DNA from 3 places in the Streptomyces sp. NBC_01451 genome. Region 3 is predicted to be linked to each of the others. Evidence: riboswitches for the same ligand, from Rfam matches in the RefSeq annotation. Region 3 holds a riboswitch; each other region holds the start of a gene.
What was found. Region 3 has a riboswitch for cyclic di-AMP ahead of OG595_RS15340 (C40 family peptidase). Riboswitches for the same ligand answer to the same signal wherever they lie in the genome.
Positions count from the first base shown of each region.

Region 1 (7,772 bases), 270 kb from region 3:
GCGTCACGGCGGGCGATGTAGTCCTCGTGCGCGGCCCGGTAGGCGGCGGCCAGCTCCGGGTCCGTCGAGAGACGTTCCGTCATCTCCTTCATCACGCCGTTCGCCTCCAGCGTGCCGATCGCCGAGGCGGCGCGCGGACACGTCAGGTAGTACGTCGTGGGGAAGGGCGTACCGTCCGGCAGCCGCGGAGCCGTCTCGACGACGTCCGGCTGCCCGCAGGGGCAGCGGTGCGCGATGGCGCGCAGCCCGCGCGGCGGGCGGCCCAGCTGCTGCTTGAAGGCCTCGACGTCCGCGTCGGTCGGCTCGGTGCGCGGGGTGGGAGGCGGGGGCGTGTCCATACCTGTCTTTTCTGTTCCGTTCAATTCACTGGTCGGCGGCGTCGGCCTTGTCCACGCCGTCCCAGACGTTCGCGTACCAGGGGCGGTCGGCCGCGCCGAGGTCGGCGCGCGACTGCTTCGCCGCGTCCGGGTCGATCACGATGTACCCGGTCTCGCCGGGCAGCACGTAGTGCAGCCGCTGCCGGATCTGCTGCTCCGCGTACGCGTCGTCCTGCCAGCGTGCCTTCAGGTCGCGGAGCTGCTCGACCCGCCTGCTGGCCTGGTCGCGCTCGCGTTCCATGTCGGCGATGTCGGCGCGCTGGGAGACGTACTGCCTTATCGGGTAGGCGAGGGCCACGATCAACGTGCAGAGGACCAGGGCGAGCAGGGCCGCCCGGCCGGTCAGGCGGGAGCGGCGGGCCTGGCGCTTGGTCTGGGAGCGGTAGACGCGGGCCGCCGTCTGCTCGCCGAGCAGCTTGATCCTGGTCGCGGTGGAGAACCGGTCCCGGTCCTTCACGGCCATGTTCCCCGCCTCCCCTTCACACGCGCGTACGTCCCCGCACACGGTACGGGACCGGGTACGGGGACGTACGTACGACTGGCTATGCCTTAACCCTGGTTGGTCAGCCCTTGAAGCGGGGGAAGGCGCTGCGGCCGGCGTACACCGCCGCGTCGTCGAGGATCTCCTCGATGCGCAGGAGCTGGTTGTACTTGGCGACGCGGTCCGAGCGGGCCGGGGCGCCGGTCTTGATCTGGCCGCAGTTCACGGCGACGGCGAGGTCGGCGATGGTGACGTCCTCGGTCTCGCCGGAGCGGTGGGACATCATGCACTTGAAGCCGTTGCGCTGGGCCAGCTCGACGGCGTCCAGGGTCTCGGTCAGCGAGCCGATCTGGTTGACCTTGACGAGCAGGGCGTTGGCCGAGCCCTCCTCGATACCGCGGGCGAGGCGCTCCGGGTTGGTGACGAAGAGGTCGTCGCCGACGATCTGGACCTTGTCGCCCAGCTTGTCGGTGATGGTCTTCCAGCCGGCCCAGTCGTCCTCGTACAGCGGGTCCTCGATGGAGATGAGCGGGTACGCGGAGACGAGCTCCTCGTAGTACTCGGTCATCTCGGCGGCCGTGCGGGACTTGCCCTCGAACTCGTACTTGCCGTCCTTGTAGAACTCGGACGCGGCGACGTCGAGCGCGAGGCCGATCTGCTCGCCGGGGACGTAACCGGCCTGCTTGATGGCCTCGATGATGAGGTCGAGGGCGGCGCGGTTGGACTCCAGGTTCGGGGCGAAGCCGCCCTCGTCGCCGAGACCGGTGGACAGGCCCTTGGTCTTCAGCACCTTCTTGAGGGTGTGGTAGATCTCCGCGCCCCAGCGCAGCGCCTCGGAGAAGGACTCCGCGCCGATCGGGGCGATCATGAACTCCTGGATGTCGACGTTGGAGTCCGCGTGGGAGCCGCCGTTGAGGATGTTCATCATCGGGACGGGCAGCAGGTGCGCGTTCGGGCCGCCGAGGTAGCGGAAGAGGGGGAGGTCGCTGGCCTCGGAGGCGGCGTGGGCGACGGCGAGGGAGACGCCGAGGATGGCGTTGGCGCCGAGGGAGCCCTTGTTGTCGGTGGCGTCCAGGTCGAACATGGCCTGGTCGATGAGGCGCTGCTCGGTGGCGTCGTAGCCGACGAGCTCCGGGCCGATCTGCTCGATGACGGCGAGGACGGCCTTCTCGACACCCTTGCCGAGGTAGCGGTTGGGGTCACCGTCGCGCAGCTCGATGGCCTCGAAGGCTCCCGTGGAGGCGCCGGACGGGACGGCGGCACGACCGGTGCTGCCGTCATCGAGGCCGACCTCGACCTCGACGGTGGGGTTGCCTCGCGAGTCGAGGATTTCCCGGGCTACGACGACGTCGATGGACGGCACGAGCATCTCCTTCATGGGATGTGACGCGGGTACGCGGGGCTGCTGGGCCTCGCGCGGGTACGGGGCCGCAGCGGCTCCGCGTTGATGAGCCTAACCGGCTCCGGGGGATCGGCCAGCCGTCCGACCACCCCATGGACGGAACATGAACGGAACCCAGGGTAAACATTGTTCCCCCAGGGAACAAAAAGCCCCGCTCCGGTGCGTACGGGGGAAGACGCACCGAAGCGGGGAGCCCGTGGGGGACGGGGGTGACCCTCACGGGCCCTCACTATGGAAGGCACGGATGTGAGAGCCCTGTGGTTCACCTACGAACCGGCCGGGATGCGGGGAGGGTTCCGGCCCGCAGGTGCCGGGGTCGGCGGCGGTTCGGCCGAGCCGCAGCGGCGTCGGCCGAGGTGCAGCCGCGTCAGCCGCGTCAGCTGAGGTGCAGCTGCTGGCCCGGGAAGATGAAGTCGGCGTCGTCGATGATGTCCTTGTTCAGCTGGAAGAGCTTCTGCCAGCCGCCCTTGACGTCGTGCGCCTCGGCGATCGCGCTCAGGCTGTCGCCCTTGACGACCTTGTACTCGCCGTCGCCCTTCTTGACCTTCTTGCCGGTCGGGGTGGTGACGGTCTTCTTCGCGGCCGGCCGGTCCTGCGAACGCGAGGCCGGCTGGTTGTCGGTGGAGCGGGTGGAGGTCTCGCCGGAGTTGCTGGAGCTGTTCGAGCTGCTGGACGAGCTGTTGTCGCTCGTGCCGGTGCCGCTGCTCGCGCCGCCGTTGTAGGAGGCGCTGGACAGGCCCGTGCCGCAGACCGGCCAGGCACCCTTGCCCTGGCCCGCGAGGACCTTCTCGGCGATGGTTATCTGCTGGGACTTGGAGGCCTGGTCGGCGGTGGAGGCGTACGCCGAGCCGCCGTACGCGGCCCAGGTCGAGGCGGAGAACTGGAGGCCGCCGTAGTAGCCGTTGCCGGTGTTGATGGACCAGTTGCCACCGGACTCGCACTGGGCGACCGTGTCCCACTCGGCGGAGGTGGCGGCGGAGGCGGAGCCGGCCGCGAGGAGCGGAGCGGCGACCGCGGCACCGGTGACACCGGCGATGGCGACGACCCGGGTGGCCTTGGACGGACGGCGGTGCTTGCCCTTACCGGTAAACAGCATGCGTGATCCCCTCACCGACGCCTGCGAGGTGAGCTGTCGGGTTCGGGCCGGTTGAGTTGCCCGGCCGTACGTCCCTCTCGGGCGGCGTACGGCTTCACCCCAAGCCGCTCCGGGACAACTGCCCGGTGCGGCACTTACCTTGGGTCCCCCGCTCCTGCCTACGGCGCTTGATAGCGACGACTGTTCCCGTACGGCCGTTGGCAGGATTCGGCGTTACGACCGGCGGGGCCCACTGTGGCGGGCGATGACGACCGTAAACAGCTGATCCTCCGAAATACAAAGACGATCAGGGCTTCTGAGACCTTTGTCTCACCGCATCGATAACGGACATTCAGCGTCAAACCATGACGTGAACTCCGGTTAGTTTTGCCCGGGTTCGCTACCTAGCGCAAGGGTCTGACCGGGGAGGACGAGGCCCGAGTCCGCGTCGAGGAAGGACTCGGTCCCGGCGGGGGTCCCGGACTGTCCGCCCGCGAGATCGAGCGAGTCGGTGACACCCCAGAGGACGCCCCCGACACTGCCGGCGTACGAGCCCTCGGCCTGGCCGCGGTGACGACCGGTACCGGCGGGGGTTTCGGCGCCGACGGACGCCTCGGCGCCGACTTCACCAACCTGATTTCCCGCACTGCGCCCGGATTTGCCCCCTTCTTCACCCGTTGCGGAGCCCACGGGCGAAACACTCCCTTCCGCCTCGCCGCCCGCGCCCGGCGACGGGGCGGAAGGGGACGGCGACAGGGAGATGGCCGACCCGGCGGAGTCGCCGGGGCCGGTCGTGGCCCCGAGGGACGGCACGGAGGACGGCGACGAGCCGGAGGCGTCGGTCGGGGCCGAGGGGTCGACAGAGGGCGACCCCGAAGGGGTGGGTGACGCCGAAGTCGAGGAGGAGGGAGTGGAGTCCGAGCCCGAGGCCAGACCCAGGCCCGAGGTCCCGTCCGCGGCATCGTCGGCGCCACCCCCGGCCACGCCGGTGTCGACGTCGGCCGAGGCGGTGTCCTTGCCGAGCCCGGACAGCAGTGCGCAGGCCTCCCAGGCCCCCGCCCCCTGGTCGGCGAGTATCTTCTCGCCGATGGCGATCTGCTGCGAACGGCTGGCCTGGTCGGCGCTCCCGGCGTACGCGAGACCGCCGTACTTCTCCCAGTCCGCCTGGGTCAACTGGAGCCCGCCGTAGTGGCCGTTGCCGGCGTCGGCACTCCAGGAGCCGCCGCTCTCGCACTCCGCGACCCGGTCCCAGGTGGTACCGCTGGCCGCGCTGGCGCCGGTCGCACCGAGCAGCGGGATCGCGATGGCGGAGCCTGCCACACCGGCCGCGACGAGCGCGGCCGGGGCCTGACGGGGGCGACGGTGACGACCGTTCCCGGAGAGCATGCGATGGCCTTTCACGAGACAGCGAGGAGCGGTGCGACGGGTGATGCGAGTGATGCAAGGCATCGCACTGGTGCACGAACGTATCGACAGGCGATCACTTGTCACAAGTTAATGCCGCGCAGATCACGTGAAGATCACATTGTTGAGGGAGTGTCACCTTCCCGCGATCCTCTACGACCCCTTCGACGCCGCGTGCCCGGTTCCCCGAACCGGCGTGAACTCGACGGGCAGGGTACGCAGTCCGCGCATGATGAGTCCGCCCCGCCACCTCAACTCGGCTGGATCTGCGCCGAGTTGCAGGTCGGGGAGGCGGGTGAGAAGGGTGGCGAGCGCGCTGCGCCCCTCCAGACGGGCAAGCGGGGCGCCGAGGCAGTAGTGGATGCCGTGGCCGTATCCGAGGTGCTGGTTGTCCCGGCGGGCGAGGTCGAGGGTGTCGGGGTCGGCGAACCGCGCCGGGTCCCGGTCGGCGGCGGCGAGGACGACGAGGACGGGATCGCCGGCCGCGATGTCCTGCCCGCCGACGCTGAGCGGCCGGGTGGCGAAGCGCCAGGTGGCCAGCTCGACGGGACCGTCGTAGCGGAGGAGTTCCTCGATGCCGGTTTCGAGGAGGGAGGAGTCCTCGACGGCGAGGGACGCCTGGAGTCGGGCGCGCTGCTCGGGGTGGGTGAGGAGGGCGTGGACGCCGTTGCCGATCAGATTCACGGTTGTCTCAAAACCGGCGAAGAGCAGGATGAACGCCATGGCCGCGACCTCGTTCTCGGTGAGGTGCTCGCCCTCGTCCGAGGCACGGATGAGCCCGGAGATCAGGTCCTCGCCGGGTTCGGGCACGTCGGTCAGCGCCTCGCGCTTGCGGTGGATCAGCTCGGCGAGATAGCCCCGCATCTTCTTCACGGACCTGGCGACCCCGCCCCGGGGCCCTCCCCCGTGCCGGATCATCATCCCGGCCCAGTCCCGGAAGTCGTCCTGGTCCTCGCGGGGTACGCCCAGCAGGTCGCAGATCGCGTAGATGGGCAGCGGGAAGGCGAACTCGTGGATGAGATCGGCGGAGCCGTTCGCCGCGAACCGGTCGATCAGGTGATCGGTGAGTTCCTGGACGCGGGGCGCGAACTCGGCGACACGGCGCGGAGTGAACGCCTTGGCGACGAACCGACGGAGCCTGGTGTGGTCCGGCGGATCGATGTTGAGCAGATGGGTCATCAGCTCGGCCTTGCGCTCACCGGGGATACCGGTCTTGCCCTTGGCGTGCGCGGGCTCGTCGTGGTGAGCCGGGTTCTTGGAGAGCCGGGGGTCGGCGAGGGCCTGCTTGGCGTCGACGTAACGGGTGACCAGCCAGGCCTCGACGCCACTGGGAAGTCTCGTCCGGTGCACGGGGGCGTGCTCTCGGAGCCAGGCGTAGGCGGGGTAGGGGTCCGTCGCGAACTCCCAGGTGAAGAGTTCGGGGGCGGGGGTCGGAGGCGTGGAGAGGGGCTGGTTGGTCACCCGGTGACGGTATCGGGAGGGCGGACGGCTCCCGCGGGGCCCTCTCGGCTCCGGGACGGCCACACTTCCGGCACGCCTCCCGTGCCGCCCAGGCCTCAGCATCGACCCTGGGGAGCGGTTCCGTGAGGGGCGGGCCCGGCTCAGGGCACCGTCACTCGCCCGTAGCCGCTCCGGAGACCCCGGCCACCCCTTCCCTCACCCGCACCGCGTCCCGATAGGCCCGCGCGGCGGCCCGCAGTGCAGCCTCCGGGTCCACGCCCTCGCGCTCCGCCCGTACCGCCATCTCCAGCAGCTCGTATCCGATGCCCTCGCCCTGGGGCAGCGGGACGTCCAGGGCCGCCGTGTGCACCCGCGACGCCAGTTTCGCCGCCAGCGCCAGGGCGGGCTGGCCGAGGGGGATGCCCTCCGTCACCGACTCCCGCTGCTTCTCGACCGCCTTGGTGCGCAGCCAGTGCTCCTTGACGTCCTCCGGGGTGGACGCCGTCTCGTCGCCGAAGACGTGCGGGTGGCGGTGGATCAGCTTGGTGACGATGCCGGCCGCCACGTCGTCGATCGAGAACGGGGCCGTGCCCTCCTCGCCGTCCTCCGCACTGCCCGCCTCGATGCCGTCCTCGGCGATGCGGGCGTGGAAGACGACCTGGAGCAGGACGTCCCCGAGTTCCTCGCGCAGTTCGTCCCGGTCGCCCTCCTCGATCGCCTCGACGAGTTCGTACGCCTCCTCGATGCCGTACTTCGCCAGGCCTCTGTGGGTCTGGCGGGAGGACCAGGGGCACTCCAGGCGGATGCGGTCCATGACCTGGACGAGGTCGAGGAGGCGGGCGCCGGGGAGGTCGTAGGAGGCGGGGAGGAGTTCGAGGTCCGGCATCCGGACGCGGCCGGAGCCGGCGAGGCGGGCCAGGCCGTCCGTGAGGGCCGGGTCGCCCTCGCCGGTCGTGACGACCACGGACGTCCGGCCTCCCGCGCAGGCGTCGATCAGCGCCTCGGCGGTCGGGGAGGCCTCCTCGACCGCTATGCCGGCCTCCCGCAGATACGGCAGCTGCGGATGCGCACCGTCCGCGCACAGCACCCGGTCGGCCGCGTGCAGGGTCTGCCAGGCGGGCCAGGACAGCAGGCCGGGGGCGACGCGGTGGCTGGTGGTGAGCAGGACGACACGACCGGGGTCGGTCTCCGTCTCCGGAGCGGTCTCGAAGCCGCTGGTTGCGTTCACCCTCCGAACGTAACTCACCCCGCCGACAGCCCCAGCGGTTGTCCACAGGCCTGCCACCCCTGTGCACACCGGCGCCCGCACACGCGTACACGCACGCATCCGCACATCCGTACGGACAACCGTTACGCCGTGGCCGTTACCTCATGGCCGTTACGCCGTCTCCTCGGCCGTCTGCGCCGCCGTGATCTCCCGTACCCAGGGTGTCTTCGCGTCGACGCGGCTGCTCTTCTGGACGTCCCAGCTGCCGTAGCGCGGGTTGAGGTCGACGTCGAGGGTCTTCGAGGCCTCGGACATCGCCTTCCAGAACGTGGCCTGGCCGTCCGGCGAGTTCATGTCGGCGCCGAGCGCGGCGGCCAGTTTCTGGG
Region 1 covers NZ_CP109479.1:3,796,773-3,804,544, forward strand. The annotation lists gene OG595_RS16430 (DUF501 domain-containing protein) at 1-338, opposite strand, end outside; gene OG595_RS16435 (FtsB family cell division protein) at 364-840, opposite strand; gene eno (phosphopyruvate hydratase) at 941-2,227, opposite strand; gene OG595_RS16445 (transglycosylase family protein) at 2,637-3,356, opposite strand; cyclic di-AMP (ydaO/yuaA leader) riboswitch at 3,360-3,532, opposite strand; gene OG595_RS16450 (transglycosylase family protein) at 3,717-4,721, opposite strand; gene OG595_RS16455 (cytochrome P450 family protein) at 4,893-6,200, opposite strand; gene OG595_RS16460 (nucleoside triphosphate pyrophosphohydrolase) at 6,352-7,407, opposite strand; gene OG595_RS16465 (SurA N-terminal domain-containing protein) at 7,558-7,772, opposite strand, start outside.
Region 1: another riboswitch for cyclic di-AMP. It lies ahead of OG595_RS16445 (transglycosylase family protein); the one in region 3 lies ahead of OG595_RS15340 (C40 family peptidase).

Region 2 (7,772 bases), 5.0 Mb from region 3:
GGGAGCCGGACACTCGATCCGTACTCGAAGCTCCTGGAGGAACGGATCGTCTTTCTCGGGACTCCGGTCGACGACACCTCGGCGAACGACGTGATGGCCCAGTTCATGCACCTCGAATACCTGGCACCCGACCGCGACATCTCGCTCTACATCAACTCCCCCGGCGGCTCGTTCAGCGCGATGACGGCGATCTACGACACGATGCAGTACGTCACCTGCGAGGTGGAGACGATCTGTCTGGGGCAGGCGGCCTCCGCCGCGGCGGTGCTGCTGGCGGCGGGTACGCCGGGCAAGCGCAGCGCGCTGCCGGGGGCCCGGGTGCTCATCCACCAGCCCTCGCTGGCCGAGCCGGTCCACGGGCAGGCGAGCGATCTCGCCATTCAGGCCCGGGAGTTGGGCCGGGTCCGTAACCTGCTGGAAGAACTGCTCGTACGGCACACCGGACAGAGCCCGGCGCAGGTCGCCGCCGACATCGAGCGGGACAAGATCCTCGATGCCCGAGCCGCCCTGGCGTACGGCCTGGTGGACCGGATCGTGCCCAGCCGCAAGTCGTCGTCCCCCGCCCCCGGCACGAGGTGAGCCGCCGATGCTTCCGCCCGAACTGCCTCCGCTGCCCGCCCTGACGCGCGCGGAGGGCGAGTTGATCGACCGTTACCTCGAAGTCGCCGATCTGCTCGGCCGTATCAACCCGGCCTACCACGGCGACACGTACCGCGGGCTGCGGGCCGCGCAGGCGCTGGTCGCCAAGGCGGTGGCGCTGCGGGACGCGCTGGAGCTGATGCATCAGCGGGGCGAGGCCGAGGTGCACGCCCATACGCTGGCGCGTGCGCTGCGCGTCCTCGACGGGGAGCGCCGCACGGCGCGCGTCACCGTTCCGCGTGAGCCCGCCAGTTGACCCGTCCGGGCGGCGGACGCGTGCCGGGCGGACCCGTGTGCGGCGGCGCCCGGGTGTCCGGAACGCGGCGGGAAGTGACTGCACCCCATCCCCCGTTTGGAGTAGTCGCCGGTCCCCCGAGCGGCCCGTTCGGCTTGCGCGACGCGCGTAGTTCGTGACCGAAACGAGACCGCTCAAGCGCTGGTCCGAGGGTGCGCGACCCCCTCGAAAGTCGTCCGGGAGTAAGGGTGTCCACCCGAATGGGTCAGCGGTGAGTAACACCACAAAGCCCCGATTCCATTGGGATTTTCCTACTTCCATGAGCCAAGATCCCTTCCTGACGACAAGCCCCCGCCACAAGCGGCGGGGCGATCCGGGCGGACGCCGAGTCCTGCCGCCGCCTGGATGACCGGTCGACAGATGTGCATCGGCAGGAGTGGAGGACCCAAGCACGACGGGTCGCCGGAACGGTCACGCCATGACCGGGCCGAGCAGCCCTTGGGGTGAAGCCGCGTCAGCGGCCGGGCAACTTCGCCAGCCCGAATCCGACAGGTCATCCTTCACAGGCGGCTGACGAAGGGTTGCGCATGTCTGCGCTCAATCGTGTCCCGTCGCTGATGACCCGTGCCGGTACGGCCTCGGCTCTCACCCTCGCCGCCGTCGGCGGCAGCCTGGTGATCCCCGGAGTCGCAACCGAAGCCGCGGCGATCGCCCCGTCGACGAAGGCACTTCAGATCGCGGCTTCGAAGAAGGGTTCGCCCTACAAGTACGGCGCCGCGGGACCGAAGAGGTTCGACTGCTCCGGTCTCACGCAGTATTCGTTCAAGAAGGCGGGCAAGTCCCTGCCTCGTACGGCAGCGGCCCAGTACAACAAGACCAAGCACATAGCCGCCAAGAGCCGCCGGGGCGGAGACCTGGTCTTCTTCCACTCGGGCTCGAACGTCTACCACGTGGGCATCTACGCCGGGAAGGGAAAGATCTGGCACTCCCCGAAGACCGGGGAAGTCGTGAAGCTCCAGAAGATCTGGACGAAGAGCGTCTGGTACGGCCGGGTCAGCTGACCTCCCCGGGGCGGGACGGCGGCCGTAGGCAGGCAGCCGTCCCGGCCCGGGACCCGTCACAGCGGCAGAAGCGACAGCGGTGGCTCCAGCAGGAGCAGCGCGCCGAGGCCCGTCAGCGCGGTGCCGGTGACCGCCTCGACGGCCCGGGCGGCCCGCGGCCGGCGCAGCCACCGGCCGAGCCGGTCCACCAGGAGCGCCACCGCAGGGAACCACACCAGGGCAAGCGCCACGATGATCAGCGCGAGCAGCAGCGTCCGGGGCAGCGCGGGAGCGCCCGCCGGCACGAACTGCGGCAGCAGACTCAGAAACGTGATGGGCGCCTTCGGATTGAGCGCGTTGGTGACGAATCCCTGCCGCCACGGACGTACGGCGGTCCGCGCCTCCTCGGCCACCGCCGCCCGAGGCCCGCGCAGCGACCACAGCGTCCGCGCCCCGAGGTACAACACGTAGGCCCCGCCCAGCAGTTGCAGTGCCCTGAAGAGCGCGGGCACCGCCGTGAGCACGGCTGCGACACCGGCGACGGCCAGCGCGGTGTGCAGGAGCAGCCCGCCGGTGATCCCCAGCGCGCAGGCGACCCCGGCCCGCCGGGAGACGAGGGCGTTGCGCACGACGACGGTGAAGTCGGCGCCCGGCATGGCGACCATGCCCGCGGCGACCCCGGTGAAGGCGATGAGCTGTGCGTCCATGGCGTCCAGCGTGCCCGGGGCAGGCCTTCAACAGGTATGTCGAATAACCTGGGTCTGCCTTAAGCAACCGTTAAGCCTCGATCATGGCCTCCCGTCCCGTTACCTGGAGCAGCCGGATGTACGACCCCACACGCCTCGCCGCTCTCGTGGCGGTCGCGGAGGCCGGGTCCATCACCCGCGCCGCCGAGCGCCTCGGCTACACGCCGCCCGCGCTCTCGCAGCAACTCGCCAAGCTGGAGCGGGAGACGGGCACCGCCCTGCTCGTACGGCATCACCGGGGCGCCCGGCTCACACCCGCGGGCGAGCTGCTGACGGCGCGCGCCCGCCGGGTGCTGGACGAGCTGGACCGCGCCCGGCACGAACTGGCCCGGCTCACCGGCCTGTCGGGCGGCGCGCTGCGGCTGGGCACCTTCCAGACGGCCGGTATCCAGCTGCTGCCGCCGGTACTGAGCGCGTTCCGCCGGGCCCATCCGGACGTGGAGCTGTCGGTCGCGGACTACGAACCGCCCGCCGGGGTGGCAGCCGTGGCCGCCGGGGAGGTCGATCTCGCGCTCACGCACACCTACGAACCGGCCGTACCCGCGCCGCTGCCCGCGTCGGTCACCGCCGAACCGGTCCTCGTCGAGGAGTTGGTCCTGGTGACCGCGCCCGGCCATGTGCTGGCGGGTGACACGTCACGGCTGCCCCTGGCCGGGCTGGCGGGCCAGCCGCTGATCAGCATGGCGCCGGACCATCCGCCCCGCCAGGGCGTGGAGGCGGCCCTCGCCCGGGCCGGTGCCACCCCGTCGGTGCTGGTGGCGACACCGGGGTACGCCCTGGTGTGCGCGCTGGTCAGCGCGGGGCTCGGGGTCGCGGTCGTACCGGAGATGGTCGCGCGCACGGCGGTCACACCGGTCGGGACCCGGCTGCTGGAACCGGGCGACCTCCGCCGGACGATCTCGGTCGTCCGACGCACCGGCGAGAGCGCGCCCGCGGCGGACGCCTTCCGCGCCCTGCTGCGGGGCGCGTTCGGCCGCGCGCACGGCGTCGGCCACGGCAGCGGGACGTAGGGCCGAACCGTTACGGCTCCTGCTGGCCGACCGCCGTCACCGGGGGCCTGGCCGGGACCGTCCACGGGAGTTCGATCGACACCGTCTTGCCGCCCTCGCGGGTGGGGTGGACGCGCAGTCTGCCGCCCGACTCCGCGGTCAGCCAGCGGATGATGACCATCCCGCGGCCGTTGTCCTGCTGCACGGCGGCGGGCAGACGTTTGGGGAAGCGCGGGTGACTGTCGGTCACGCCGATGCGCAGGTGTTCGTCACGGTCGAGGGCGACGTCCACCGTGAAGGTGGGTGACAACCCGAAGGTGTGCTGTACGGCGTTGGTGGCGAGTTCCGAGACGATCAGACGGATGCTGTCGGCTGCCTCGGTGTCACCCGGCAGGCCCCATTCCGCCAGCACGTTGGCCACATACGCACGGGCGGCGGAGACCGAGGCGGGATCGCTCGGCAGAGTGACGGATGCTTCCAGGTGATCTGCCATGGCGACGTCGTCCCTTTCCCACAGGACCGCGGCCCGACACGGAGCGGCTGGTTCGAGTACGGTCCCGGACTGGTGCTTCGCGCCAGACTGCCATTCCCGCGCGGGTCACGGGGTGCGATCCACCAAGATATGCATATATCTGTCGCTCGAAGCGGTGAACTCTGCGACCCCAGATCGTATTTGGGCGGCTCATTAGGAGTAAGGAGTGGCCCATGCAGTACGGTCCCGCGGTGCGCCGCCGAAAACTGGGCGCCGAACTGCGCGCGCTGCGTGCCAGGGCCGGGCTCACGAGCGGTGAGGCGGCCCGTCTGGTGGGCTGGCACCAGTCGAAGGTGAGCCGGATCGAGACGGGCGCGAGCGGGGTGAAGCCGGACGACGTCCGGTTACTTCTCGACGCGTACCAGGTCCCGGACAGCGAGTCGCGCGAGCTGCTGCTCGTGCTGGCGGGCGGCGAGCACGGCGGCCGGCACCACTGGTGGCATGCCTACCGTGGCGTACTGCCTCCCACCTACCGGGACTTCATCAGCCTGGAGTCGCAGGCCAGCACGATGCGCACCCTGGAGACCTCGGTGGTACCGGGGCTGCTGCAGACCCGCGAGTACGCCCGTGCGATGACCCGGGCCGCCGTGGACGGCCTGGAGGAAGCCCGGCTGGACGCGCTGGTCGAGGTGCGGCTGGCCCGGCAGGACGTACTGCGCTCGGATCCGCCGCTGGCGCTGAGCGCGGTCCTCGACGAGGCGGTGCTGCGCCGTGAAGTGGGCGGCCCGGAGGTGATGACGCGTCAGCTGGGACGCCTCATGGAAGCGGCCCGGCTGCCCCAGGTGCAACTCCAGATCCTGCCGTTCGCCGCAGGGGCATATATCGGCATCACCGGCCCTTTCGTTATCTTCTCCTTTCCGAGCACTTCTGACTTGGATGTGGTTGTTCTCGACCAGATGGTGAGTAGCCTCTATCTCGAACGGAAAGAAGACCTCCAGGCCTACAGCGAGGCCTTCAACACCCTTCAGATCCACGCCCTTTCGCCCGAGGACTCGTTGGATTTCATCGCCGGTCTGCATCACGGCGTGTAAGGAGGCACCATGTCAGCACTGCCTCGGAACGTACTGTCCGTCGTCGAACCGCCCGGTGCGCAATGGCTGCGCAGCAGCTACAGCACCGGCGCGAACAACTGTGTGGAGACGGCCCGTCCGGACACCGGAGTCCGGGCCGGACTGCTCGCCGTACGCGACTCCAAGAACGCGACGGGGCCCATCCTGCTCTTCTCTCCCGAGAGCTGGGAGGGTTTCCTCACCGCGCTCCGGTGATCGCCCCACGACGCACGGCCGCGGTTCGCCGACTCATGGTCGCGTGTCACTGATCACCCGCATCACCACGGATCCACAGTTCTACGGATCTACGGATCTACGGATCTACGGATCTACGGATCTACGGTCGGTTCTCGCCGATCACCTGTACCGCCCGCGCGATCTGTTCCTCGGCCAGGTCCGCGCGGGCGGTCAGCCGCAGCCGGGACACTCCGTCGGGCACGGACGGCGGGCGGAAGCAGCCCACACCCACTCCCGCGGCCCGGCAGTCGGCCGCCCACCGCACGGCCCCCTCCGGTGACGGGGCGCGCACGGAGACGACGGCCGCGTCCGGCCGCACCGCCGCCAGCCCCTGAGCCGTCAGCCGGGTGTACAGATCACGCGCCACCGCACGCGCCCGTGCGGCCCGTTCGGGCTCGCGGCGCAGCAGCCCGAGGGCCGCGAGGGCCGCGCCCGCCGCAGCGGGGGCGAGGCCGGTGTCGAAGATGAACGTACGGGCCGCGTTGACGAGGTGCTCGATCACCGGGGCCGGCCCCAGCACCGCACCCCCCTGGCTGCCGAGCGACTTGGACAGCGTGACCGTCACGACGACGTCCGGCGCGCCCGCCAGCCCGGCCGCGTACGCCGACCCCTGCCCGCCCTCACCCAGAACCCCCAGCCCGTGCGCGTCGTCGACGACCATCCCGGCGCCGAACTCCCGGCAGGCGGCGGCCAGTTCGGCCAGCGGTGCCGCGTCCCCGTCGACCGAGAAGACGGTGTCGGACACGGCCACGGCGGGCCCGGTGTGCGTGCCGAGAGCCTTGCGGACTGCGTCCGGGTCGGCATGCCCGACGACCTGGGTCGTGCCCCGGGCCAGGCGGCAGCCGTCGATCAGCGAGGCGTGGTTTCCCGCGTCCGAGACGACGAGGGAGCCGTGCGGTGCGAGCGCGGTGACCGCGGCGAGGTTGGCCGCGTAGCCGGAGGAGAAGACCAGGGCGGCCTCGAAACCGCAGAAGTCGGCCAGTTCGCGTTCGAGTTCCGCGTGCAGTTCGGTGCTGCCGGTGACGAGCCGCGAGCCGGTGGCGCCCCCGCCCCACCGCCGGGCGGCCCGCGCCGCGCCCTCGGTGACCTCGGGGTGGCGGGCCAGGCCGAGATAGTCGTTGCTCGCGAGGTCGAGGAGCGGGGAGTCGGCGGGGCGGGGCCGCAGGGTCCGCACGAGTCCCGCGCGGCGTCGCGCCTCGGCCTGCTCGTCGATCCAGCCGAACGCCATGGGTCGGTCCTCCCGCGCAGCTACACGTTTGTAGGCAGTGAACAGACCCTAGCTGGACCCTCTGACACCCCGGATGTGGCAATACCCACAGCGGGTTTTATCAAGCAAGGATAAAGACCACGTCAGAGGCCGTATCACGCCCTGGATCGAAGATCGTTCCTCACAGTCTGTCGAGCAATGCTCAAGACCTAACAGCACTGCTTGGTGGAGGGCAGGCCGGGCAGATAGGCGACAGGGCTGTTCGGGTCGAGGGCGAACGGCCAGAAGGAGAGGGTGAGGAGGAATCCGAAGAAGTGCGCCACCGGACGATGCCGAAAGCGCGTGACGCCAGCCAGAGCGTCCCGAGCGGTAACTCTCCGTGCTTGTCCGGTACGGGGAAGGCGCCGACTGACAGGGGCGCGAGCGCGTCGCACCAGCCCGGCTGCTCAACGCCGACCACGGCTCGGGTAGGCGGGGCGGCGGTCCGAAGGCCGCTCGGGCCCGGGGCCCCAGCGGGCCAGACCGAGCAGTTTTCGAGAAGTATCGGCGACTCGGCCGCCCTACCGTCGAGGACATGAACTCCATCGACTCCGTCACCCTTGAGGTGGCCGACACCACAGCCGCCGCCCGCTTCTACTCCACCGCATTCGGACTGGTCCCGCCGCCAGTGCGACTGCGTGCCTCCGAAGCCCCCACGACCGGCTTCCGCGGTTTCACCCTGTCGCTCGTGGTGTCCCAGCCGGGCAACGTCGACGCGCTTGTCGGCGCCGCCCTCAACGCCGGCGCCACCGCCCTCAAGCCCACCTCGAAGTCCCTGTGGGGCTACGGCGGCGTCGTTCAGTCCCCGGACGGCACGATCTGGAAGATCGCGACATCGGCGAAGAAGGACACGGGCCCGGTCACCCGGGACTTCGACGAGCTCGTGCTCCTGCTGGGCGTCGAGGACGTGAAGGCCAGCAAGCAGTTCTACATCGAACAGGGTCTCACTGTGGGAAAGAGCTTCGGCGGCAAGTACGTCGAGTTCGCCACCGGGCCGGGCCCCGTCAAGTTGGCTCTGTACAAGCGCCGCGCCCTCGCCAAGGACGCGGGTGTCCCCGC
Region 2 covers NZ_CP109479.1:8,519,235-8,527,006, reverse strand. The annotation lists gene OG595_RS37575 (ATP-dependent Clp protease proteolytic subunit) at 1-579, shown strand, start outside; gene OG595_RS37570 (hypothetical protein) at 587-895, shown strand; cyclic di-AMP (ydaO/yuaA leader) riboswitch at 1,279-1,458, shown strand; gene OG595_RS37565 (C40 family peptidase) at 1,462-1,935, shown strand; gene OG595_RS37560 (LysE family translocator) at 1,992-2,621, opposite strand; gene OG595_RS37555 (LysR family transcriptional regulator) at 2,738-3,670, shown strand; gene OG595_RS37550 (ATP-binding protein) at 3,681-4,142, opposite strand; gene OG595_RS37545 (helix-turn-helix domain-containing protein) at 4,355-5,212, shown strand; gene OG595_RS37540 (DUF397 domain-containing protein) at 5,222-5,446, shown strand; gene OG595_RS37535 (8-amino-7-oxononanoate synthase) at 5,568-6,695, opposite strand; partial or broken gene OG595_RS37530 (ECF transporter S component) at 6,893-6,991, opposite strand; gene OG595_RS37525 (glyoxalase) at 7,249-7,772, shown strand, end outside.
Region 2: another riboswitch for cyclic di-AMP. It lies ahead of OG595_RS37565 (C40 family peptidase); the one in region 3 lies ahead of OG595_RS15340 (C40 family peptidase).

Region 3 (7,772 bases):
GGGACGACGAGACCGTGGACAAGCGACTGTTCGGCCTGGTGGGCCTGTTCACCACGGCGAACATCTTCATCGCCGTGCTCTGGACCTGACCCGGCCGGACCTCCGTCCACGGCGCGTCAGGCCGGGCGCACCACGCTGTGGATCGTCGACTCGCCGTCGTAGAAGATCGATTCCTCCCGGACGTACGCACCCGGTTTCGGGGCGTGGATCATCATGCCGTTGCCGATGTACAGGCCGACGTGGCTGATGTCGTCGTAGAAGAACACCAGGTCACCGGGGCGGATGTCGGAGAGGGGAACCGTCTTGCCCGCGTTCACCTGGTCGTAGGTGGTGCGCGGGAGGGTGACTCCGGCGGCCCTCCAGGCGGCCTGGGTGAGGCTTGAGCAGTCGTAGGAGTCCGGGCCCGTCGCACCCCAGACGTACGGTTTGCCGACCTGTGCGCGTGCGAAGGTCAGGGCCTTCTCGGCCTTGGTGGCGTACGAGGAGTCGGGGACCGAAGCCGTCGACGTGTCCGAGGCGCTGGTGCCCGTCGGCTGCCGCGCCGCCGCCGCGGCTTCCTGCCGCTGCTGCTCCGCCGCCTGTTGCTGCTGGGCGAGTTCCTGTGCCTGGCGGCGGGCCTCCGCCTGCTTCTCCCGTTCGATCGCCGCGAGCCGCAGCTTCTCCTCGGCGGTGAGTCGGGAGAGCAGCCGACGGGCCTGTACGAGCTTCGTCTGGACGGCGGTCTTGGTTCTCTGCAACTCGTCCTGTGACTCCGTGAGCGCCTCCAGGCCCGCGGTGGCCTCCTGGCGCTTCCGCGACGTCTCGGCCTGCTGCCCGGTGTAGTCGTCGACAGCGTCCTTCTGGCGGGCGGTCAGGCGGTCCATCAGCTGGTTCTGGTCGAAGTAGTCCTGCGGGTCGTCCGCGAGCAGGAACGTCGTGGTCGTGTCGGGGGTGGCGGATCCGGTGCGGTACTGGGCCGCGGCGAAGGAACCCAGCTCCTCGCGCGCGTCGTTGAGTTTCTGGGTGCGCCGGGCCACGTCGTCCATCAGGGCGTCGACGCGCCCCCGCTGCTCGGAGGTCTTCTCCCTGGCGGCGTTGTACTTGTCGGTGGCCGTCTCGGCCTGGCGGTACAGGTCGCCGACCTTCGCCTCGACATCCTCCACGCTCGGCTTGTCGTCGGAGGAGGGCGCCGGAGGCGCGGCGGGTGAGTTCGGCGCGGCGTTGGCGGTCTGGGACAGCAGGGCGACGGAGGTCAGGGCCGCCGTGGCGAAGGCGGGGGTCCGTATGCCTGCTACGCGCGTTCCCGTAGGACGCGACTTGCGGTGCGACGACGCCAAGGGAGGCGACTCCTTCCACGTTCCGCCTACCGGGTTAGCTGTCGGGTTCGGGCGGGTCATTCGGAAGGATTGCCCTACGGTCCTTGCCCTGGACGGCAGTCGGACCGATTCACCCCAGGATTTCGGTGGGTCCCCGGCTCCTGCCGCGAGGGGCGGCACGATCGGACTCGGCGGAGGCCGCACGGCCCGGCGATGTTCGCCGGTGGAGGTCGAGCGGCCTTACGGCACGCTAACCAACAGGTGTGGCTCCTGTGAAGGTTGGTGACCGCTATGCCCGATACGTTTTTGTGACCTCGGCCGTAAACATCGCTTTGTGTGATCAGTCGGAAATTTTCCGTCGCACTGGTCGGTGAATTCCGTGAGTGCGCGCTTTTTGTGCCCCTTGTTCGGACAGGTCGGATCGTCCGGTGCGGATGACGGGGGGATGTTTTCGGGGTGGCGGCGGGTTGTCAGTGGGGGCGCCTAGACTCGGAGAGCGATGAGCAGCCTCTTTGACGACAGCTTCCTGGCGGACCTCCAGGGTCCTCGGGCCCGCGAGGAGGAACCCCCGCCGCCGCCCGAGGACGAGCATGCGCCGGAGCCCGTTCCGGACGACCTGTTCGGCGGGAAGTTCGACGCGCCGCCGGACCGGGACGCGTACTACCGCGACGGCGCCCCGCGCCCGGTGGTGGACCCGGCCGCGCTCCTGGACGGGCTGAACGAGAACCAGCGCGCGGCCGTCGTGCACGCCGACACCCCCCTGCTCATCGTGGCGGGCGCCGGCTCCGGCAAGACGCGTGTGCTCACGCACCGCATCGCGTATCTGCTCGGCGAGCGGGGCGTCCACCCCGGCCAGATCCTCGCGATCACCTTCACCAACAAGGCCGCCGGCGAGATGAAGGAACGCGTCGAGCACCTCGTCGGCCCGCGCGCGAACGCGATGTGGGTGATGACGTTCCACAGCGCGTGCGTGCGGATCCTCCGGCGGGAGAGCAAGAGGCTCGGCTTCACATCCTCCTTCTCGATCTACGACGCCGCCGACAGCAAGCGGCTGATGGCGCTCGTCTGCCGCGATCTGGACCTGGACCCCAAGCGTTTCCCGCCCAAGTCCTTCAGCGCGAAGATCTCCAACCTGAAGAACGAGCTGATCGACGAGGAGGACTTCGCCGCCCAGGCGAACGACGGTTTCGAGAAGACCCTCGCCCAGGCGTACGCGATGTACCAGTCGCGACTGCGTGAGGCCAACGCGCTCGACTTCGACGACCTGATCATGACGACGGTCAACCTGCTGCGCGCCTTCCCGGACGTCGCCGAGCACTACCGCCGCCGCTTCCGGCACGTCCTCGTCGACGAGTACCAGGACACCAACCACGCCCAGTACGCGCTCGTACGGGAACTCGTCGGCACCGCCGAGCACACCGGTGACGCCGCCGACGTACCGCCCGCCGAACTGTGTGTCGTGGGCGACGCCGACCAGTCGATCTACGCCTTCCGGGGCGCGACGATCCGCAACATCCTCCAGTTCGAGGAGGACTACGCGGATGCGACGACGATCCTGCTCGAACAGAACTACCGCTCCACGCAGACGATCCTGAGCGCCGCCAACGCGGTCATCGAGCGCAACGAGTCCCGGCGCCCCAAGAACCTGTGGACCAACGCGGGCGCGGGTGCTCAGATCACCGGCTATGTCGCCGACACGGAGCACGACGAGGCACAGTTCGTCGCCGAGGAGATAGACCGGCTGACGGACGCGGGCGACGCGAAGGCGGGCGACGTCGCCGTCTTCTACCGGACGAACGCCCAGTCCCGTGTCTTCGAGGAGATCTTCATCCGCGTCGGCCTGCCCTACAAGGTCGTCGGCGGCGTCCGCTTCTACGAGCGCAAGGAGGTCCGGGACGTCCTGGCCTACCTGCGCGTCCTGGCCAATCCGGAGGACTCGGTGCCGCTGCGCCGCATCCTCAACGTCCCCAAGCGCGGCATCGGCGACCGCGCGGAGGCGATGATCGACGCCCTGTCCCAGCGCGAGAAGATCAGCTTCCCGCAGGCACTGAAGCGCGTGGACGAGGCGTACGGGATGGCTTCACGGTCGACCAACGCCGTCAAGCGGTTCAACACGCTGATGGAGGACCTGAGGACGATCGTGGAGTCGGGCGCGGGCCCGGCCACCGTCCTCGAAGCGGTCCTCGAACGCACCGGCTATCTGGCCGAGTTGCAGGCGTCGACCGACCCGCAGGACGAGACCCGGATCGAGAACCTCCAGGAACTCGCCGCGGTGGCCCTGGAGTTCGAGCAGGAATCGGCCGCGGCCGGGGAAGCGGCCGAGGCCGACCAGCCCGCCGAGGGCGAGCCGCCGGCCCCGGCCGGGCTCGCCGCGTTCCTGGAGCGGGTCGCCCTGGTCGCGGACTCCGACCAGATCCCCGACGAGGACGACGACGGCTCCGGCGTCATCACCCTGATGACCCTGCACACCGCCAAGGGCCTTGAGTTTCCCGTGGTGTTCCTGACCGGCATGGAGGACGGCGTCTTCCCGCACATGCGTGCCCTCGGCCAGGCCAAGGAACTGGAGGAGGAGCGGCGGCTCGCGTACGTCGGCATCACGCGCGCGCGTGAACGGCTGTACCTGACGCGCTCGTCGCTGCGCAGTGCGTGGGGGCAGCCGTCGTACAACCCGCCCTCGCGTTTCCTGGAGGAGATCCCGGCGGCCCATCTGGAGTGGAAGCGCACGGGCGCCATGGCTCCGGCGACATCCTCGGGCCCGGCCTCCGGGGTGGCGTCGTCGTTCTCGTCGTTGGCGTCCTCGCGGTCGCGCTCCGCGGCCTCGGGCGCGTCCGGCTTCGCCACGCGCCGCGGCGGTGTCGAGAAGCCGGTCGTCGCGCTGGCGGTGGGGGACAGGGTGACGCACGACCAGTTCGGGCTGGGCACCGTGGTGGGTGTCAACGGCACGGGCTCGAACGCCGAGGCGACGGTCGACTTCGGCGAGGACAAGCCGAAGCGGCTGCTGCTGCGCTACGCGCCGGTGGAAAAGCTTTAGCGCTCCGCTGGATGCTCGGTGCGGAACCTGCGGGTTCGCTGTGGCTTGTCGCGCAGTTCCCCACGCCCCCTTAGTGCCCCTATCGGGGCATCGGGGGCGCTGCGGCCGATTACGTCGGGTCGAGGCCGTGGCTGCGCAGCCACGGGAGCGGGTCGATCGCCGAGCCGCCGGCGGGCCGTACCTCGAAGTGCAGGTGCGGGCCGGTCGAGTTCCCGGAGTTCCCGGAGTACGCGATGGGGTCGCCGGCCTTGACCGTCGTACCGGACGGGACCTGGTAGGTGGAGAGGTGGCAGTACCACGTCTCCGTGCCGTCCTTGTCCGTCACGATCATCATGTTGCCGTAGGCACTGTTCCACTGCGTCCGGACGGTGCCGTCGGTCGCGGCCATCACCGTCGTGCCGTACGAGACGGGGAAGTCGATCCCGGTGTGTACGGACATCCAGTTGATGCCGGCCTGGCCGAAGTAGGCGCTGAGGCCGCGCTGTTCGACCGGAAGGGCGTACTTCGGGCGCAGTCGCTCCTTGCGGGCGGCTTCCGCCGCCGCAGCCTTCTTCTCCGCGACCTGCTGGGCCTTGAGGTCGATACGTTCCTGCGTCCGGCTGGCCCGGTCGGCGAAGTCGTCGGCGCCCGCGGAGAGGCTTTCCAGCTGGGAGTCCAGCTTGTTGTTCGCGGTGGACGGCTTCACGGCGACACCGTCCGCCGCCGACGTCGTCGTGTTCTGCTCGCTGTCCCCGTTCATCCCGCCCACGGAGGCGGCGGCGATCCCCGCGACCCCCATCACACAGGCGGACGGAACAGCGATGGTCAGCAGGGCGGAACGTTTGGCCGGGGTACGGCGCCGGGACCGGCCCGCGTTGCGCGCCGCCGTACGGGAAGCCGCGCGCCCGGGTCCGGGCATCGCGCCCGGGGCGACCTCTTCCTGGCCGTCGAGCAGCGGGGCCTCGGCGGGCAGCTCGCCGTCGGTGAAGGGGTCCGACTCGTCGTGGGCGAGGGCGTGCTGGTCGTACTCCGCAGCGTCCGTGATCTGCTCGAACAGTGCGGTCGCCTGCTGGTCGTACTCGTGCTCGTGCGTGTGCTCGTACTCGGTGGACGGGGCGGGCGTGCTGTCCGGGCCGCTGTCCGAGTTCCACTGGGTGGCGTCGTACACGCCCGTGTCGAAGGCCTGCGTGCCCCATTCCCACTGCTGGGTCTGGTTGGCCGGGCCGGCCTGCTCGGGCTGGAGCCAGGCGTTCGCATCCCACTGGCCGCTGTTGTCACCGCCCGGAGGCGGCGTCTGCGCGGGGATCCCGGCGAGCTGCTGGTATCCCGGCGCCCAGGCGGTGGTGTCGTAAGCCCCGGTGTCGTAGGCGGCGTGGTGCTGGGCCGCGTACGGGTCGTAGTTCAGGGTCTGGTGACTGCCGGTGGACCACTGGGAGTTGTCGTAGGAACCGGTGGTGTCCTCGCCCGGCATGTCGCCGAAGAGCGGGTCGGTTTCGAAATTTCCGGTGCCGTTACCCGTGCCCATGCCCGTGTCGAAACCGTTGGCGAAGGTGGGGTCGTGCGTGGTGAAGTCACCGAAAGGGACTTCCTGCGTGCCGTACGACGCGTAATGGGCCGTCGCGGCATCGGAAGCCGGAGCCGGGGGGGTCATGGTCCCCGACGGGTGACGTTCGTTCACCAACTTCTCTTTCGCCTCGACAACAGGGGCTGGCAGAGCAGTGCGGCGACTGTACCCGGCGGTACGCGGGCGCGACAATCTTCCGCAGGTTTCGTGCCTGAGGGAAACGGGCATTCGGCCGTGTTTCGGGGGACTGCGGGCACGGGTTTGGCCTGGCGTTCGAAGATTGTTCGAATCTTGGGGGCTGTTCGGCGGCCCTGGCCCGCCCGCGGGCGGCGCTCGGGGCCGGGTTCACGCCACGGTCAGTCCGCCGGCTCGGGCCTTGTCCGTCTGCGACACGGCGGTGAGGGAGTGGTCGCTCTCGTCCAGTGCCTGCCGTATCCCGGTCGCGACGGCGGGGTGTACGGGGAGGGCGAGGTGGCCGACGCCGCTGACCTGCACGTTCTCCGCCAGCAGGTCCGGGTGGTCGACACGGGCCGTCTCCGGCGGGTCCATCAGGTGGTCCAGATCGCTCCAGAAGCTGACGAAGCGCGTACGGCAGTCCGGCGCGGGCAGGCGCAGTTCCTCGATCACTGCCGAGCCGGGGCGCATCTGGCGGACGATCGGGTGCGCGTCGGCCAGCGGGACGACGCGGGTGCCGGAGTGCGGGGTGCCGAGGGTGACGAGCGTACGGACGCGGAGGTCACCGCCGAGGCGCTGCACGTAGTAGCGCGCGATCAGGCCGCCCAGGCTGTGCCCGACGATGTCCACCCGTGGGTGGCCCGTGCGCTCGCATATCTCCTCTACGTGCCGGCCGAGCAGCTCGGCCGCGGTACGGATGTCGCAGGTCAGCGGGGAGTAGTTGAGCGACTCGATCTGCTGCCGGCCGTGCTGGGCGAGGGATCGGCGCAGCAGGACGAAGACGGAGCGGTTGTCGATGAAGCCGTGGAGGAGGACGACCGGGGGCTTCGGCTGCGTCGGCAGGTGGGTGGGGGCGGCGGCGGTGTTGAGGGCTCCCGGGAGCGCCGAGGGGTCGGAGGGGTCACAGAGGGGGGAGGGGCCACAGGGCGTGGGGCGGCGTTCCTGGACGATGCCCGACGGATAGAGGAGCAGATGTCCCGCCAGGATCGCGATCTCCAGGGCGGTCGCCTTCAGCAGTGCGACGGAGAGCCCCGTCAGCCTGCTCGGCAGGACGCGCTGACAGAACGGAAGCAGGGGCAGTGCTGCCCGGATGACCTTCATGGCCGACCTCCTGTCGGCACACGGTGGACTTCTCTGTCCCTCGTGTGCCCTCGTGGGGGGTCGCGACGAGGGCGGCCGGTGGTGGCGTCGGCGGTGGTGGTGCACGAGTGAGGCGTGCGGCGTGCGTGACGCCAAGGGGCGGTGAAGCTCCTTGCCGGACGGCGACGAAGCTCCCCGCTGTCGTGCCCTTACTGCCCTTCGTGCCATCTCCGACGCACCGCACCCCCACGGCGCGCGGCTCGCGACGCGGTGGTGCGACGACCTCGATGCGGCTCCCCTTGCGCCGGTCCCACCGGTGCGCGGCGAACGTGTCCCACCGTGTGATTTCCCCCTCGGAATCCGTCGCGAAACTGCCGGTTGCGGGATGCTTGACATAACGTTCGTTCACTTCATGGAGGCAAAGATGGGTGTCGCGGCCGGTCCGATCCGTGTGGTGGTGGCGAAGCCGGGGCCGGACGGTCACGACCGCGAAGCCGAGGTGATGGCGCGGGCGTTGCGTGACGCCGGTATGGAGGTCATCTACACCGGACTTCACCAGACCCCCGAGCAGATCGTCGGCACCGCGATCCAGGAGGACGCCGACGCGATCTGGCTCTCCGTCCCCTCCGGCGCCCACAGCACGCTCTTC
Region 3 covers NZ_CP109479.1:3,530,051-3,537,822, reverse strand. The annotation lists gene OG595_RS15345 (hypothetical protein) at 1-89, shown strand, start outside; gene OG595_RS15340 (C40 family peptidase) at 117-1,316, opposite strand; cyclic di-AMP (ydaO/yuaA leader) riboswitch at 1,325-1,499, opposite strand; gene pcrA (DNA helicase PcrA) at 1,795-4,326, shown strand; gene OG595_RS15330 (M23 family metallopeptidase) at 4,436-5,983, opposite strand; gene OG595_RS15325 (esterase/lipase family protein) at 6,215-7,144, opposite strand; gene OG595_RS15320 (cobalamin-dependent protein) at 7,548-7,772, shown strand, end outside.